Luteibacter rhizovicinus DSM 16549: one gene and its partner. The protein of the gene in region 1 binds, or shares a complex with, the protein of each later gene. Links are inferred from orthologs where the notes say so. Each region holds a gene or a part of one and is shown in the gene's direction. Other genes may lie near its edges.

Region 1 (7,829 bases):
CTCACGACACGCTTTCCCGTTATCCGCGCTCAACATCGATGCGCAAGAACTTACGAGGCGCGTCATGCCAGTCAAGGGAATCGTCGAACCGCAGGATCGCGCAGAGAATCTCACCGCGCTACGCCATCTGAAAATGGCACGCTCCGCGCACGCCTTCGTGCGCGGCAATACCATCCAGTTCTACGACTGGCTCGAGCAAGCCGGTCACACCCTGCCAAAGGGTCCCGATATCTGGATCTGCGGCGACTGCCACGTCAGCAACATAGGCCCGGTGGCCGACAACAACGGCGGCATCGACATCCAGATTCGCGATCTCGACCAGACCGTCATGGGCAATCCCGCGCACGACATCGTGCGTCTTGCGGTCTCCCTCGCCACCGCCGCCCGGGGCTCCGATCTTCCCGGTGTGATTACGGCACGCATGGTCGAGCAGCTGATCGATGGCTACGAGCGGGCCATGGGAAGCGGACGAAAAGAGTATCGTCTCGTCGATCGTCCGTCGTGCATCAGCGTGGTCATGAAGGCAGCGACCAAGCGCCGCTGGAAGCATCTTGCCGATGAACGCATCGAAGGCTCGAAGCCGACCATTCCGTTGGGCCGCCGCTTCTGGCCGGTCACCGACGAAGAGCGCGCCGAGCTGGAGACGCTCGCCTTGAGCGACGGCATGCAGAAACTGGTCACCCAGCTGGTCCACCGCGAGGACGATGCCAGGGTGGAACTGGTCGATGCGAAGTACTGGGTGAAGGGCTGTAGCTCGCTGGGACGACTGCGCTATGCGCTGCTGATACGCGTCAGCGGTCGCAAGGAACTATGCCTGGTCGATATCAAGGAGGCCTTGCGCGCCGCCGCACCGCGCAGCGCGACGGCCGACATGCCTCGGGACAACGCGCTCCGTGTGAAGGAAGGTGCGCTCCATCTCGCCCCCAATCTCGGCCAGCGCATGATGGCCTCGCGCATCCAGGGCAAGACCGTCTTCGTTCGAGAACTGCGTCCACAGGATCTCAAGATCGATCTCGAGCAGATGGCCCCCGACGATGCGATGGAGGTCGCCCGCTATCTCGGCAACGTGGTCGGCCGGGCGCACGCCGCCCAGTTGAGTCGCGAGCAGCGCAAGAGCTGGCTCAGCGAACTCGCACGTAACCGTCCGCAGAATATCGACGCGCCGTCGTGGCTATGGCGTAGCGTGGTCGAACTGGTCCAGGCCCATGAGGGCGGCTATCTCGAGCACTGTCGCAAATACGCCGGAGCACTGGCCTGATAACAGACATGTGGGAGCCGATTTATCGGCGATTCAACGGTGCGGCTTCGCCGCACCGTTGGCTTTTCGCCGCTGAAGCGGCTCCCACACAAAGCGGATCAGCCGTTGGCCAGCGAATAGGTGAACTCATAGTGGTGCTTACCGTCGGCGATGACGATCTTCATCGAGCCGCTGAGTCCCTTCAGATCCTCGGTGCCGGAGTCAGGAACGACATCGATGGTCCATTCCGTCGGAACGCCGCCGACCATCAGGGCGCGATGGATCATCACGAAGCTGCCCTTGTGCCCGGCCAGCGTGCCGCTGATCTTTTCCAGTGCCACGTAGCCACCCGAGGTCTTGCCATCGCCGGCGCCGAGCATCTCGCCCTGTCCGCTGCCCTCGAGATCGCCCTGGAACTGCTTCCGCAGGGACAGGCGTGCCAGTCCGGATCCCTCGGCGGCGGGGTTATCCGGCGTCTGCGGTTTCACCTCGACGTTGAAGCTTCCCCTGGCGTGCTGCAAAGAGGCATGGCTGTTCATGGAGTCCCCGGGCATGGCGGTTGGAAGGGTTCCACGGGTTATACGCCGGCCGGGCGCGCGGGGCGACATCTGCCCTAACATACGGCCCACGTCCCACCACCAGGCCCAGGTCCGCCCATGCAAGCCCTCCTGTTCGACCGCTTCGGCGGCACCGACGTCCTCCGCTGGGACAGCATGGCCGATCCCGTTCCCGGTCCCGGGCAGGTACTGGTCCGCACGCAGGCCGTGGGCCTGAACTTCGCGGACGTGTATCGGCGCAACGGTACCTACCATCTCTCGGGGCAGGCGCCGTGGATCCTCGGCTACGAAGGCGCCGGCGTCTTGGCCTCGCCGGGCAGCCCGTACCCGCAGGGCTCCCGCGTCGGCTTCGCGGACATGCCGTTCGCCAACGCCGAGCTGGTCGCCGTCGACATCGACAAGCTGATTCCCTTGCCGGACGACATTTCCTCCGAGACGGCAGCGGCGGTCCTGCTCCAGGGGCTCACCGCGCAGTACCTGGTGACCGACAGCTCCCGGCCGCAGCCCGGGCAGGTCGCCCTTGTGCACGCAGCGGCCGGCGGCGTCGGTCTGCTGCTCGTGCAGATGCTGCGCGCGAAGGGCGTCCTGGTGATCGGTGTGGCTTCGTCGGACGTCAAGCGCGACGCTGCGCGACGCGCGGGGGCGGACATGGTCATGGGTTATGACGACCTCGTCGAGCGTGTGCAGGACGCGACCGAAGGCGCTGGCGTGCATGTGACCTACGACTCGGTCGGCCGCACGCTCGGCGACAGTCTGGCGGCGACGCGTACGGGCGGCACGGTGGTCTTCTACGGCATGGCCGCGGGTGACCCGGACCCGGTCGATCCGCGCCTGTTGATGGACCGCTCGCTCACCCTGACCGGTGGCGATCTGTGGAACGTACTTGTGAGCGCCGAGGTTCGCCGGCACCGCGCCGCAGAGCTCTTCGAACTCATTCGCAAGGGTTCCCTCGTGCCGACGATCGCCGGCACGTTTCCGCTGCGTGATGGCGCCAAGGCGCATGCCTTCCTCGAAAGTCGCCGCGCCATCGGTAAGGTGGTGATGACGCTCTGATGCGTCGTGGCGAGGCCGGTTCACACCGGTGAAGGCCGCTTTGACGGCAGATGGTGCATCGTCGGCGTTCAACCTAGCTGAGGTGTGCCATGGCCAAGAAATCCCCGTCGGCGGCAAATGTTGCCGCGCCGAAAGCTGCCGCTGCCAAAGACCGACGTGGGCAGGGCGATGAGCTCCACCAGACGGCTGGCGACGGCCACGTGCCGCTGACGACCAATCAGGGCCTGGTGGTCGGCGACAACCAGAATTCGCTGAAGGCCCATGCGCGTGGCCCGACGCTGCTCGAGGACTTCATCCTCCGCGAGAAAATCACTCACTTCGACCACGAGCGCATTCCCGAGCGCATCGTGCATGCGCGGGGCTCGGCGGCGCATGGTTTCTTCGAGCTGACCGCCTCCCTGGCCGAGTACACCACCGCTCGCGTCCTGACCGAGGTCGGTGAACGCACGCCCTTGTTCACGCGGTTCTCCACCGTGGCCGGTGGCTCGGGCTCGGTCGATACCCCGCGCGATGTACGCGGCTTCGCCGTCAAGCTCTATACGAAGGAGGGCAACTGGGATCTGGTCGGCAACAACATCCCGGTGTTCTTCATCCAGGACGCGATCAAGTTTCCCGACCTGATCCATGCGGTGAAGATGGAGCCAGATCGTGGTTTCCCGCAGGCAGCCAGCGCGCACGACACGTTCTGGGATTTCATTTCGCTCACGCCCGAATCGATGCACATGATCCAGTGGGCCATGTCCGATCGCACCATCCCGCGCTCGCTGCGCATGATGGAAGGCTTTGGCATTCATACGTTCCGCCTGCTCAACGCGAAGGGCAAATCGACCTTCGTGAAGTTCCACTGGCGGCCGAAGCTCGGCCTGCAGTCGACGGTGTGGGATGAGGCGGTGAAACTCGCCGGTGCCGATCCGGATTTCCATCGTCGCGACTTGTTCGAGGCGATCCAGGCAGGCAACTTCCCCGAATGGGAACTCGGCGTGCAGCTCTTTACCGAGGCACAGGCAGCGAAGTTCCCGTTCGATCACCTCGATTCCACCAAGCTCATCCCGGAGGAACTCATCCCGCTGAAGATCGTCGGCCGGATGGTGCTCGATCGCTGGCCGGACAATTTCTTTGCCGAAACCGAGCAGGTCGCCTTCTGTCCCTCGCATCTCGTCCCCGGCATCGATTTCAGCAACGATCCCTTGCTCCAGGGTCGCCTCTTTTCTTACCTCGACACGCAGCTGTCGCGCCTGGGCTCGCCCAATTTCCATCAGCTCCCGATCAATGCGCCGAAGTGCCCGTTTGCCAACCAGCAGCGTGATGGCCACATGCAGACGCAGGTCCCCAAGGGCCGCGTCGCCTACGAGCCAAGTTCGTTGCAGGCGGACTCCCCGCGTGAGGACCCCGCTCGCGGATTCCGTAGCGCGGCCGTGCACGAAGAGGGCACGCGCGAACGCGTACGTGCCGAAACCTTCGCCGATCACTACAGCCAGGCCCGCCTGTTCTTCACCAGCCAGACGGCCTTCGAGCAGGCGCATATCGCCTCGGCCTTTGTCTTCGAGCTGTCGAAGGTGGATGCGGTGCACGTGCGCGAAGCGATCGTCGGCCATCTGCTTCATGTCGATGAGGATCTGGCGAAACGTGTCGCCGCCGGGCTGGCCATGTCGCCCTTGCCCAAGGCGCCGAAAGCGGCCGCGCCGGTCGTGCCGATGAAGCCATCCCCGGCCTTGCAGATCATCGGCAAGATGAAGGCGACCCTGCAGGGTCGGGTCGTTGGCATACTCGTCAACGACGGCTCCGATGGCGCCGCGGTGGCGAAGCTGCGCAAGGCCGTTGAAGCGGCGGGCGCGACCGTAAAGATCGTTGCCCCCAAGGTGGGTGGGGCAAAGCTTGCCGGCGGCCAGCTACTCGTCGCCGACGGGCAGCTGGCCGGCACGCCATCCATCAACTTCGATGCGGTTGCCGTCCTGCTTTCGACGGAAGGTGCCGCTGCCTTGACGAAGGAAGCTGCCGCGATCGACTTCGTTCGCGATGCCTTCGGTCACCTGAAGGCGCTTGCCCTGGATGACGGGGGGCGCGCGCTCTTTGCCAAGGCAGGACTGGAAGCCGACGCCGGTGTGGTCAAGGCGTCGGATGCCGAGGCCTTCGCCAAACTCGCGGCGACCAGGCAGTTCGCGCGCGAGGCGAAAGTGCGTACGCTAGCGTGAGCTCCCACCACCACGCCAAGGGTCGCCCATGAAAGCAAGGTCCCTCGCTACCGTCGCCATGACCGTCCTCGGTCTGGCGACGGCCACGCCTTCGTCAGCCGCCGATACGGATGAACGCGCCGTGCTCGCACCCGTCCAGGCCTTCTTCGATGGCATGGCGAAATACGACAGTGCCGCCATACGCGCCACGGTGCAGCCCGAGGGCAGCGTGGCCTTGCTGCGCAAGGGCAAGGTGGTGCGCATGACGCTCGGTGAGTTTGCCGACCACATGAAGCCGGCGAAGGATCGCATCGAGGAGCGCATTTACGATCCGCTGGTCCGCATCGATGGCGACATCGCCATCGTATGGGCGCCGTATGACTTCCTGGTCAACGGGCAGGTGAAGCACTGCGGCACCGATGCCGTGAACCTCGTGCGCATCGATGGGCGCTGGCTGATTACCGGCATCGCGGATAACAGTCGGGATACCTGTCCGGCCCGTTAGGCCGGGCACGACGACTCAGGCGTCGCCGAACACCAGGTCGATCTCGTTGGAGATGGCCACCATGGCCGCTCCGTAACCCGGCTGCGGCTCGCTGCCGGGCGGACCGAGCAGGCGACTGAGTTGATAGGCGGCTTCGGCGATCCCGTCGAAGCCTTCGGGTGCGGCGAGGGACGCGATGCGGCGTGCGCGAAAACGGCTTTCGTCAAGATCGCCCGCCACCGCGGCCTCGTTCATGGCCACGGCGTCGAAAATGATGTCACCCATGGTGAGGCTATCGGTTTCCTGGCGGTGCACGTCGTAAGTCCCTGATTCGGCCCGGGAGAAGGATACAGCGGGCGCGCCGCCGCAGGCGTCATCAAAGTGTGAATTGGCCGGCCTTTTGCGACATCGCCCCGGCGACAGGCCACTTTCAGTTGCCGTAGACCCTGGCCAGCGCAGCCGTCTTGCCCTGGATCACGTCCATGTCCGCGCCCACCAGTTCCGCGGGGGTCAGCTCGCGACCGAAGAAGCGCTCGAGGATCTCTTTCGGCGGCGCATCGAAGCCGGAGGCCATCATCGCCTCGTAACGCTTCTGGAAATCGCGGGGATCGTTCGTCGCCATGGCGAACATCTTCGTCGCCAGAAGCCCCGCGTAGAGGTAATTGGCGAGGTAGAGCGGATCCTGGAACATGAGCCGCTTGCCGATCCAGGCGTGCTTCAGTTCAGGATCGATGGCCGGCCAGATCTCGAAGCCGGTGGTCGTGGCGAGGGTAAGGGCATCGATGTCGGCCGCGTTACGGATCTTGCCCGCGATCACCCCGTCGTAGATGGCCTCTTCCAGCTGGGCCTCCTCGGCGGACGTGAAGATCTCGAAGGTCATTTCATCGAGCTGCGCCTGCAGGTAATAGGCCCGGGTGGCCGCATCGGGCGCGTGCTTGTAGAGGTATTCGTAGAACAGCATCTCGTTGAGGATGGCGATGGCTTCGTGCATCCAGCTGGGGCCGTGGTTGTAGAACGGCGACACCCCGTGTGCGTTCATCAACTCGCTGTGCAGGGCATGACCGCCTTCGTGTGCCACGACGCTCGCGCCCTTCAGATCCGCATTCCATTGCCCGAGGAACAGCCCCGGCGGCACACCGGGGGCCGCGATCGAGAACGCGTCCTGAATCCGGTTGCCGCGTGCCCCGGCGAGGTCCGTGCGATGCGCGGACGGATCCAGCAAGGCGGTGAAACGCGCCACGTAATCACGACCCAGCGGCGCGAGCGCGACGGGAACGATGCGGCGAACCTGCGCGTAGTCGAAGATAGGAGGCGTAAAACCCGACGGCGGCAGCGTGATGTCCCAGCTGTGCACGTTCGCGATGTTCGCCGTGCGACCGATCTGGCGGGCCCGCAGTCGCTGATAGTCCATCAGGACCGACGCACGCTGTTCCACCGCGTGTGCCGTGGCGTCGACATCCGCACGATCGAACTGACGGGCAAAGTAGGCAGCCTCGGGACCATTGGCGAAATGCTGCCGATGCGCCGTGGCGTCGTTGAGACGCACGATGCCGACCAGCAGGGCGGCGTAGGTTTCGGCGTGGGCCGCGTTCGCTGCCTGCTTCTGCTGCCACGCCTGTTGCCTCACGCGGCGATCCGGATCGGTGCCCAGGCGATCCGCATCCTTGCCCGCATCGAGGTCGCCGGCGCTCGTGTGCACGCTGCCGTAGACCGTCGCGCGGCGGGTCTTCTGGTACGTGTTCCACAACGCCGTGCTGCCCTGGTCGGAGATATCGTCCAGAATCGCCTGCTCGCCTGGAGGTAACTCATGCGGGAGGACGCGGACCGCGCGATCCAGCACGTAGGCATAGTGATTCAAGCCCGGTTCCGATCGGGCTGCCTCATCGAAGCCCGTCTTACCCAACGCGCGCAATGTATTGCGCACCTTGATGACGATGTTTTCCGCGTCGGACCCCGCAGCGGTATGCGCGTCCGCCGCAGCGTGGTCGTCGATGTCGCGCGCCGTAAGCAGGTGCAGATAGGCGACGTGCCGCTGGTCCCGGGCGAGCAGCGACTCGGCGCGACGCAGGTAGGCGAGCAGGTCGGGTGGTGACGGTGCCGCGAGCACGGGGAGGGCGGCGATGTCCACTTCGAGTGCCGTTCGTTCGGTCGCCTCGGCGGTGGGCGACGGAAAGTACGCCGTCGCATCGATGCGGTAGTCGTCGGCGAGAGCGAGACCGGGAAGGAGGATCAGGGCGGCGAGCCAGCGGGATGTCTGCATGGCCCCACCGTAGCAAGCGGGATGGTGGTCTGCTTTACCCGGATTAACGCGTGTTGACTCCGCTTAG
Region 2 (6,985 bases), 4.1 Mb from region 1 along the record:
CTGCGTGCCTACGTCGGCAAGGACGGCAAGCCGGCGGACTTCTCACCGGACAACGTGCCCTACCATCCGCCGTCGCATCTTCAAATCTCCACGGAAGGTGTCGCCGAGGGCGATTTCGTCATGCTGGCCGGCTATCCGGGTATCACCTACCGCCACCGCACGGCCGCCGAATTCGCCGACCAGATCGAGTGGCGCCTGCCGACGTCGGTCGCTGTGCTGAAAGCCTTGCAGGACGTGATCGAGGCCGAGGGCAAGGCCGACAAGGAGGCCGGCATCCGCTACGCCTCGCAGTTGCAGACCCTGAAGAACGGTATCAAGCGATTCAGTGGCGAACTCGAAGGTCTCGAGCGCAGCGACGCGGTGACGGTTCGCCGTGAGGACGAGGCCGCCATGCTGGCATGGCTCGCGACGCAGCCCGATGCGAAGACGCTGAAGCCGCAGATCGACCAGGCCATGGCGCTCATCGCGCAGGGCAAGGACGTGCGCGAGCGCGACCTTCTCGTCGGCTTGCTATCGAGCCAGACCCAACTGATGCGTGGGGCGCTGTCGATCGATCGTCTCGCGGTCGAACGTCCCAAGCCGGACGCGGAGCGCGAGTCCGGCTACCAGAAGCGCGACGAGGAACTGATCCAGAGCCAGCTGAAGCAGATCCAGCGTCGTTATGACGCGCGCGTGGAAAAGGCCCTGGTCACGTCCTTGATGACGCGCTATCAGAAGCTGCCGGAAGGGCAACGCCTGCCTGAAGTCGACAAGGTGTTCGGTCGGACGCCAGCCGATCTCGCCAAAGCGCTCGATCACATCTATGGCGCGACGGCATTCGGCGGCGAGCCCGAGCGCACGCGCCTGTTCGCGGCAACGCCAGCCGAGATCGAGAAAAGCAACGATGCCCTGCTGGTCGCGGCTCGCACCCTGCGTCCCGCGCTGCTGCGCATCGAGGACGAACGCAAGGCGCGTGAAGGCGACCTCCTGCGCCTGCGTCCCTCCTATATGCAGGCACTGATCGCCTATCGGGAGAAGCAGGGCAAAGCGGTCTATCCGGACGCCAACTCCACCCTGCGTGTCAGCTACGGTAAGGTCACGCCGTTGAAGGCGCGCGACGCGGTGACCTATGCGCCGCTGACCACCGTGCAGGGGATCGTCGAGAAGAACACGGGTGTCGCTCCGTTCGATGCACCCAAGCCCCTGCTCGACGCCATCCGTAAGGGCGACTTCACGGGCTACGCCGATCCGAAGACGGGTGCCATGCCGGTCGACTTCCTCAGCAACCTGGATACGACGGGTGGCAACTCGGGTTCGCCGGTACTCAATGCGAAGGGTGAGCTGGTCGGTCTCAACTTCGACAGCAACTGGGAAGCCGTCAGCGCCAGCTGGATGTACGACCCGCGCTACAAGCGCGCGATCCACGTCGACATGCGCTACATGCGTTGGTTGATGGACAAGGTGTATCCGTCACCGGCGTTGCTCAAGGAACTGGGTGTTCCTGCAAAGTAAGTGACAGGCCGAGTGTCAGGCGTTATCCACACGGATTGTGGATACGACCTGCATAACCGTGTGGATAAGTCGGATCGCGCCTTCGCAGGCAAGGGCTTGCGTTGCCTTGGTCAGTGAGTAGCCACGAGCTGATCACTTGCCCCAAACAGATAACAACTTTATCAGTCCCGTGACGAATGCCCCGCCAGCGCTAAACCACGCTAGCGCGATGGAACCGCTCACGATGGGCGTGTACCAGCGGATATCCAGCTGGGTCTTCATTGTGTCCATGGCGAGTTTTCTCGCTTCGGCTTCAGCCTTGTCCCTCTCGGCGCGCACCTTCATCGTCTCATCGAAGGATCGGGATGATTCCCTGTTGAGCTTCCTCATCTCCGCGTAGAACTTCTCGGCCTCGGCGCGAGTACGGTTGAGGTCGGCGTAGAACTTCTCGCGTTCCGTGGATTCGATGCCGGTGTGATCGGTCGGTTGCGCTTGCGCGGTCGTCATCGAAAGAACTCCATGGTCGCGGACGAAGGGATATCCACAGCACGTGTGGACAGGGCTTGCATAAGCATGTGCATAAGTCGGATAGCGGCTTGCCTGGCAAGCACTTGCGTTGCAATGGTCAGTAAGTGAGCAGTCGTCTGCGGAAGCGTAGCGCAGCATGCGAAAAGTGCGAGGTCAGCCGTCCCTGATTCTCACGCGCGTGATATCCACAGCGAATGTGGATACCGCCTGCATAACCATGTGCATAAGTCGGATTCGGCCTTCGTCGCCATGCACTTGCGTTGCGCTGCTTACTTACTGACCACACCGCGACATCCTCCTGCGCGATATCCACAGGCGATGTGGACAGGCCTTGCATAAGCCTGTGGACAACTGCGTTCCCGCCTTTGCCACCATGCACTTGCGTTGCGCTGCTTATTCCTTGACCGCTTGCTGCGTGACATGGGCTAACCTTGCGCTTGTTTGATCGCGGTCCGCGCATGAGTCTCGACACCCGCCCCCTTGCCATCTTCCTGATGGGCCCGACCGCGTCGGGTAAGACGGCGCTCGCCTGCGCGCTGGCGGATCGCTATCCGGTCGCGCTCATCAGCGTCGACTCGGCGCTGGTCTATCGTGGGCTCGACATCGGTTCGGCCAAACCGGATGCCGCGACGCTGGCGCGGTATCCGCACGAGCTGGTCGATATCCGCGATCCGGCCCAGCCCTATTCGGCGGCGGATTTCCGCAGCGATGCGCTGGCCGCGATGGCCCGGGTGAGGGAAGCGGGGAAGGTTCCCCTCCTGGTCGGCGGCACGGGCCTGTACTTCCGGGCGCTCCAGCGTGGCCTGTCCGACCTCCCGGAAGCCGATCCGGTCTTCCGCGAGCGGCTGGGGGCGGAAGCGGCAACCGTCGGTTGGGCATCGATGCACACACGCATGGCGGCGATGGACCCCGTCGCCGGTGAGCGAATTCGGCCGGGCGATGCCCAACGCATCCAGCGCGCGCTCGAGGTCATGGCGCTGACCGGCCAACGCCTGACCGATCTGCAGAAGCAGGCAACCGGCGATCGACTGCCCTGGCGGGTGCTCAAGCTCGCCCTGTTGCCGGACGACCGCAAGGCGCTGCACGCCCGGATCGCCACCCGCTTCGACACCATGCTGGCCGAGGGCTTTCTCGATGAAGTCAGGGCGCTCAAGGCCCGCGCCGACTTGCATGCCGACCTTCCGGCGATCCGCGCCGTGGGCTACCGGCAGGCCTGGGAGTATCTCGACGGGCAGGGCGACGCCACGAACCTGCGCGACCGTGGTATCTATGCAACGCGGCAACTCGCCAAGCGGCAGATCACCTGGCTTCGAAGCGAGCTCGACGCACGCACGTTCGACCCGGACCGGGGGGATCCGTTGCCGGAAGTGGACAAAGCGCTGGGCCCGTTCCTGGGAATGCCGATGTCGTCACGTCCGGCGCTTCCTGCTGGCGTTTAAAAGCAGTTAAGATTCAAGACACTTGGGCTGGGGCGCCGTTTGGCGTTTTTTTACCCGGACCCGTACGAAAGGCGTAGGGGAGAAGAAGAAATGTCCAAAGGGCAGTCGTTGCAGGATCCGTTTTTGAATGCGCTTCGCCGTGAGCGCGTGCCGGTCGCCATTTACCTGGTGAACGGTATCAAGCTGCAGGGCACGATCGAGTCGTTCGACCAGTTCGTGGTTCTGCTGCGCAATCAGGTGAGCCAGATGGTTTACAAGCACGCCATCTCGACGGTCGTGCCGAGCCGCAATGTGCGGGTCGGTGGCCACGAGAATCACCCGGAATCGGGTGCGGGCGACGCCGAGGGTTGAGGGGCCCCGGCGGCAACCCATATGTAAAGGAACGGGTGCGCGTATGCTTTGGCATCGCGCGCCCCTTCTTCTCATGAGGTCATCCCCCTAAGTGTTCGATAGGCAAAAGAAAGGCGAGCGGGCCGTGCTGGTCCTGCCGCATTCGCGTGGCGAAGGCGACGCGATCCGCCGTGGCGAGGAATTCGCCGAACTGGTCGCTTCGGCAGGCGCCGAAGTCCTGGCCAGTATTCCGGCCCGGGTGGCGACACCCAATCCCCGTTTCTATATCGGCAGTGGCAAGGCCGACGAGGTCGCCGAAGCCGTGCGCGCGCTCGAGGCCGACCTGGTTCTCGTCGATCACGAGCTGACGCCGGTGCAGGAGCGCAATCTCGAGAAGCACCTGGGGACGCGCGTCGTCGACCGCGCCGGGCTGATTCTCGACATTTTCGCCCAGCGGGCCCGTTCCCATGAGGGCAAGCTCGAGGTCGAGCTGGCCCAGCTCAAGCACGTTGCGACGCGCCTGGTTCGTGGCTGGACCCATCTGGACGCCCAGCGCGGCGGTGCCATCGGCAACCGCGGCCCGGGTGAAACCCAGCTGGAGACCGATCGCCGCCTGCTCGCCGAGCGCGTGAAGATGCTGAGCAAGCGCCTGGAGAAGGTGCAGACCCAGCGCGACCAGCAGCGTCGCTCGCGCCTGCGTAACACGGTGCCCCGCGTCGCCCTGGTCGGCTATACCAACGCCGGCAAGTCGACCTTGTTCAATGCGCTGACCACCGGCGGCGTGTACGTCGCCGACCAGCTGTTCGCAACCCTGGATCCCACGGTGCGCAAGATCGACGGTCTGGCGTGTGGTCCCGCGGTCGTCGCCGACACGGTCGGTTTCATCCGCGAGCTGCCGCACGATCTGGTCGCGGCGTTCCGCGCCACCCTGGCCGAGGCCCGTGATGCCGACCTGCTCATCCACGTCAGCGACGCTGCCGACGAGGAACGCGAGATTCTCCGCAAGGTGGTCAACGAGGTGCTCGAGGAGATCGGCGCCGGCGATGTACCCCAGCTGTCGGTGATGAACAAGGTGGACCTGATCGACGCCGAACCGCGCGTCGATCGCGGCGACGACGGCAAACCGCGTCAGGTCTGGCTTTCCGCAGCCAGTGGCGCCGGCCTGGATGGGTTGCGCGACGCGCTGGGCGAGTTGCTCGGTGGTGACCGCATCCGTGCGGGTCTTGAGCTTCCTCTCACGGCCGGGCGTCTGCATGCTCGCCTGAAGGCGGCCGGCGCCATCGCCGGCGAGGCCATCGATGAGCATGGCTGGCACCTGGATATCGACGCCCCACGCTCGGTCCTGGCCCCGCTTATCGGCGACGATGTCCACGGCAGGCCGCTCCGCGACCTGATCGATCCCCCTCACGCGGAGTTCTGATCGGTCGCGATCGAGCACCGATCCGCACCCGTCTGCTAGAATTCACAACGTTTGCGTGCCCATTCGGCTGGGCGGCGGGGTATCACGCCCGCCGTCCATCCCCGTCGTTCGGGTTCACCTGAAGGCTTGCCAGCCGCCCACCCTCCGGTCCCCCAAGGAGACTGTCGCTCATGGCTTGGAACGAACCCGGTAACGGCCAGAAGGATCCCTGGAACCGCAACCGGTCGAGCGGGCAAAAGCCCGATCTCGACGGCATGCTCAAAAGCCTGAAGGCTCGCTTCGGCAAGTTCGGCGCGGGAAGCGGCGGCGTACTCGCCATCGTGCTCGTCTTCATCGTGGCCTGGCTGCTGGTCAGCAGCTATACGGTGATCGACGCCCGGCAGGTCGGCGTGGTGCTGCGCTTCGGCCAGTTCTCGCGCGTACTCCCGCCCGGCTTCCACCTGAAGGCGCCCAGCCCGGTCGAGACGGTGACCAAGGTCGAGATGACCCAGGTCCGCTCGATCTCGGACAACGTATCGATGCTCACTCGCGACGAAAACATCATCGCGATCGACTTCAACGTGCAGTACCAGGTGTCCGACGCACGCAAGTTCCTGTATTCGAACAACGACATCGAGAACGGCACGATGAAGAACGCCTCGGAAGCGGCTGTCCGCTCCGTCGTCGGCGCCAACATCATGGACAACATCCTGACCACGCCGGGTGTCGACACGCCGACGCCGGCGCAGGCATCCGCCGCAGGCGTCGCACCCGCGGCCAAGGAAACGCTGCAGCAGCAGACACGCGACATCCTCCAGGCCACGCTCGACAAGTACGACGCCGGCATCCTGGTCACGGGCGTCAGCTTCCAGAACGTGTCGCCACCGAAAGAAGTGAAGGACGCCTTCGACGACGTCAACGCCGCCCGCGAAGACAAGCAGAGCGAAGAGAACAAGGCCCGCGCCTACGAGAGCCAGGTCGTTCCCGTGGCGCGCGGCGATGCCTCGCGCATCGCCGCCGAAGCGCAGGGCGAACGCGTCGAGCGTATCGCCCGTGCCAACGGTGACGTCGATCGCTTCAATGCGCTGCTGAAGGAATACCGCGCCGCTCCCGAGGTCACGCGTCGTCGCCTGTGGCTGGAGACGGTCGAGGAAGTCATGGCCGGCAATCCGAAGGTGGTCGACGGCAGCAACGGCAAGAACATCATCCAGCTTCCGGTCGAGTCGAACGGCGGCACGGTTCGCAACGTGCCGGTCGTGGGGCCGGTCATCCAGTCGGCGACCACCGATGCGAACCCCAATCCGCAGGGGAATGCACAGTGAAATACATTTCCGGCCTCATCGTCGTCATCCTCGTCCTGCTGGGCTTCAACAGCGCCTTCGTCGTCAAGGAAGGCGAGAATGCCCTCCTGCTGCAGTTCGGCCGCATCGTGCGGGCGGACTACCAGCCGGGCCTGCACTTCAAGATTCCCGTCGTGCAGCAGGTGATGCGTTTCGACAACCGCATCCTCGGCCTGGATGCGCAGCCCGAGCGCTATTTCACGCTCGAGAAGAAGAGCGTCAACGTCGACTTCTACGTGAAGTGGCGCATCGCCGATAACGCTGCGTATTACCGTGCCACGTCGGGCGAGCAGACCCAGGCCATCCAGCGTCTCACGCCGATCGTGAAGGATGCCCTGCGCCACGAGTTCAACTCGCGCAAGCTCGAGGACCTGATCGCCGGCGGTCGTGAAGACATCACCGGCCAGGTGCGCAAGGACACCGATCTCGCGGCACGCAAGAACCTCGGCATCGCCATCGTCGATGTGCGCATCAAGCGA

What was found. Proteins that work in one complex are often made in the same cells at the same time.
Region 2: the proteins of BJI69_RS19195 (region 1) and hfq are in contact, whole or in part, in a crystal structure (PDB 3VU3), measured with the Escherichia coli proteins. The link is inferred for Luteibacter rhizovicinus DSM 16549 from one-to-one orthologs.

Annotation. Positions count from the first base shown.
Region 1 is NZ_CP017480.1:4,198,070-4,205,898, reverse strand. The notes cover bases 2,558-5,487. They hold BJI69_RS19195 (catalase), read left to right. Parts: upstream 2,558-2,936; coding sequence 2,937-5,039; downstream 5,040-5,487. Other genes in these bases: BJI69_RS19190 (nuclear transport factor 2 family protein), read left to right, coding at 5,068-5,487; BJI69_RS19200 (quinone oxidoreductase family protein), read left to right, coding at 2,558-2,847. In the rest of the region: BJI69_RS19210 (DUF2252 family protein), read left to right, coding at 65-1,258; BJI69_RS19205 (DUF3224 domain-containing protein), read right to left, coding at 1,357-1,776; more of BJI69_RS19200, read left to right, coding at 1,894-2,557; more of BJI69_RS19190, read left to right, coding at 5,488-5,523; BJI69_RS19185 (hypothetical protein), read right to left, coding at 5,539-5,817; BJI69_RS19180 (M3 family metallopeptidase), read right to left, coding at 5,933-7,762; BJI69_RS19175 (AraC family transcriptional regulator), read right to left, coding at 7,826-7,829.
Region 2 is NZ_CP017480.1:74,969-81,953, reverse strand. The notes cover bases 2,381-5,157. They hold hfq (RNA chaperone Hfq), read left to right. Parts: upstream 2,381-3,527; coding sequence 3,528-3,788; downstream 3,789-5,157. Other genes in these bases: hflX (ribosome rescue GTPase HflX), read left to right, coding at 3,880-5,157; miaA (tRNA (adenosine(37)-N6)-dimethylallyltransferase MiaA), read left to right, coding at 2,457-3,437. Also shown: BJI69_RS00435 (S46 family peptidase), read left to right, coding at 1-1,491; BJI69_RS00430 (hypothetical protein), read right to left, coding at 1,624-1,977; more of hflX, read left to right, coding at 5,158-5,187; FtsH protease activity modulator HflK, read left to right, coding at 5,358-6,488; protease modulator HflC, read left to right, coding at 6,485-6,985. UniProt on the Escherichia coli protein: RNA chaperone that binds small regulatory RNA (sRNAs) and mRNAs to facilitate mRNA translational regulation in response to envelope stress, environmental stress and changes in metabolite concentrations.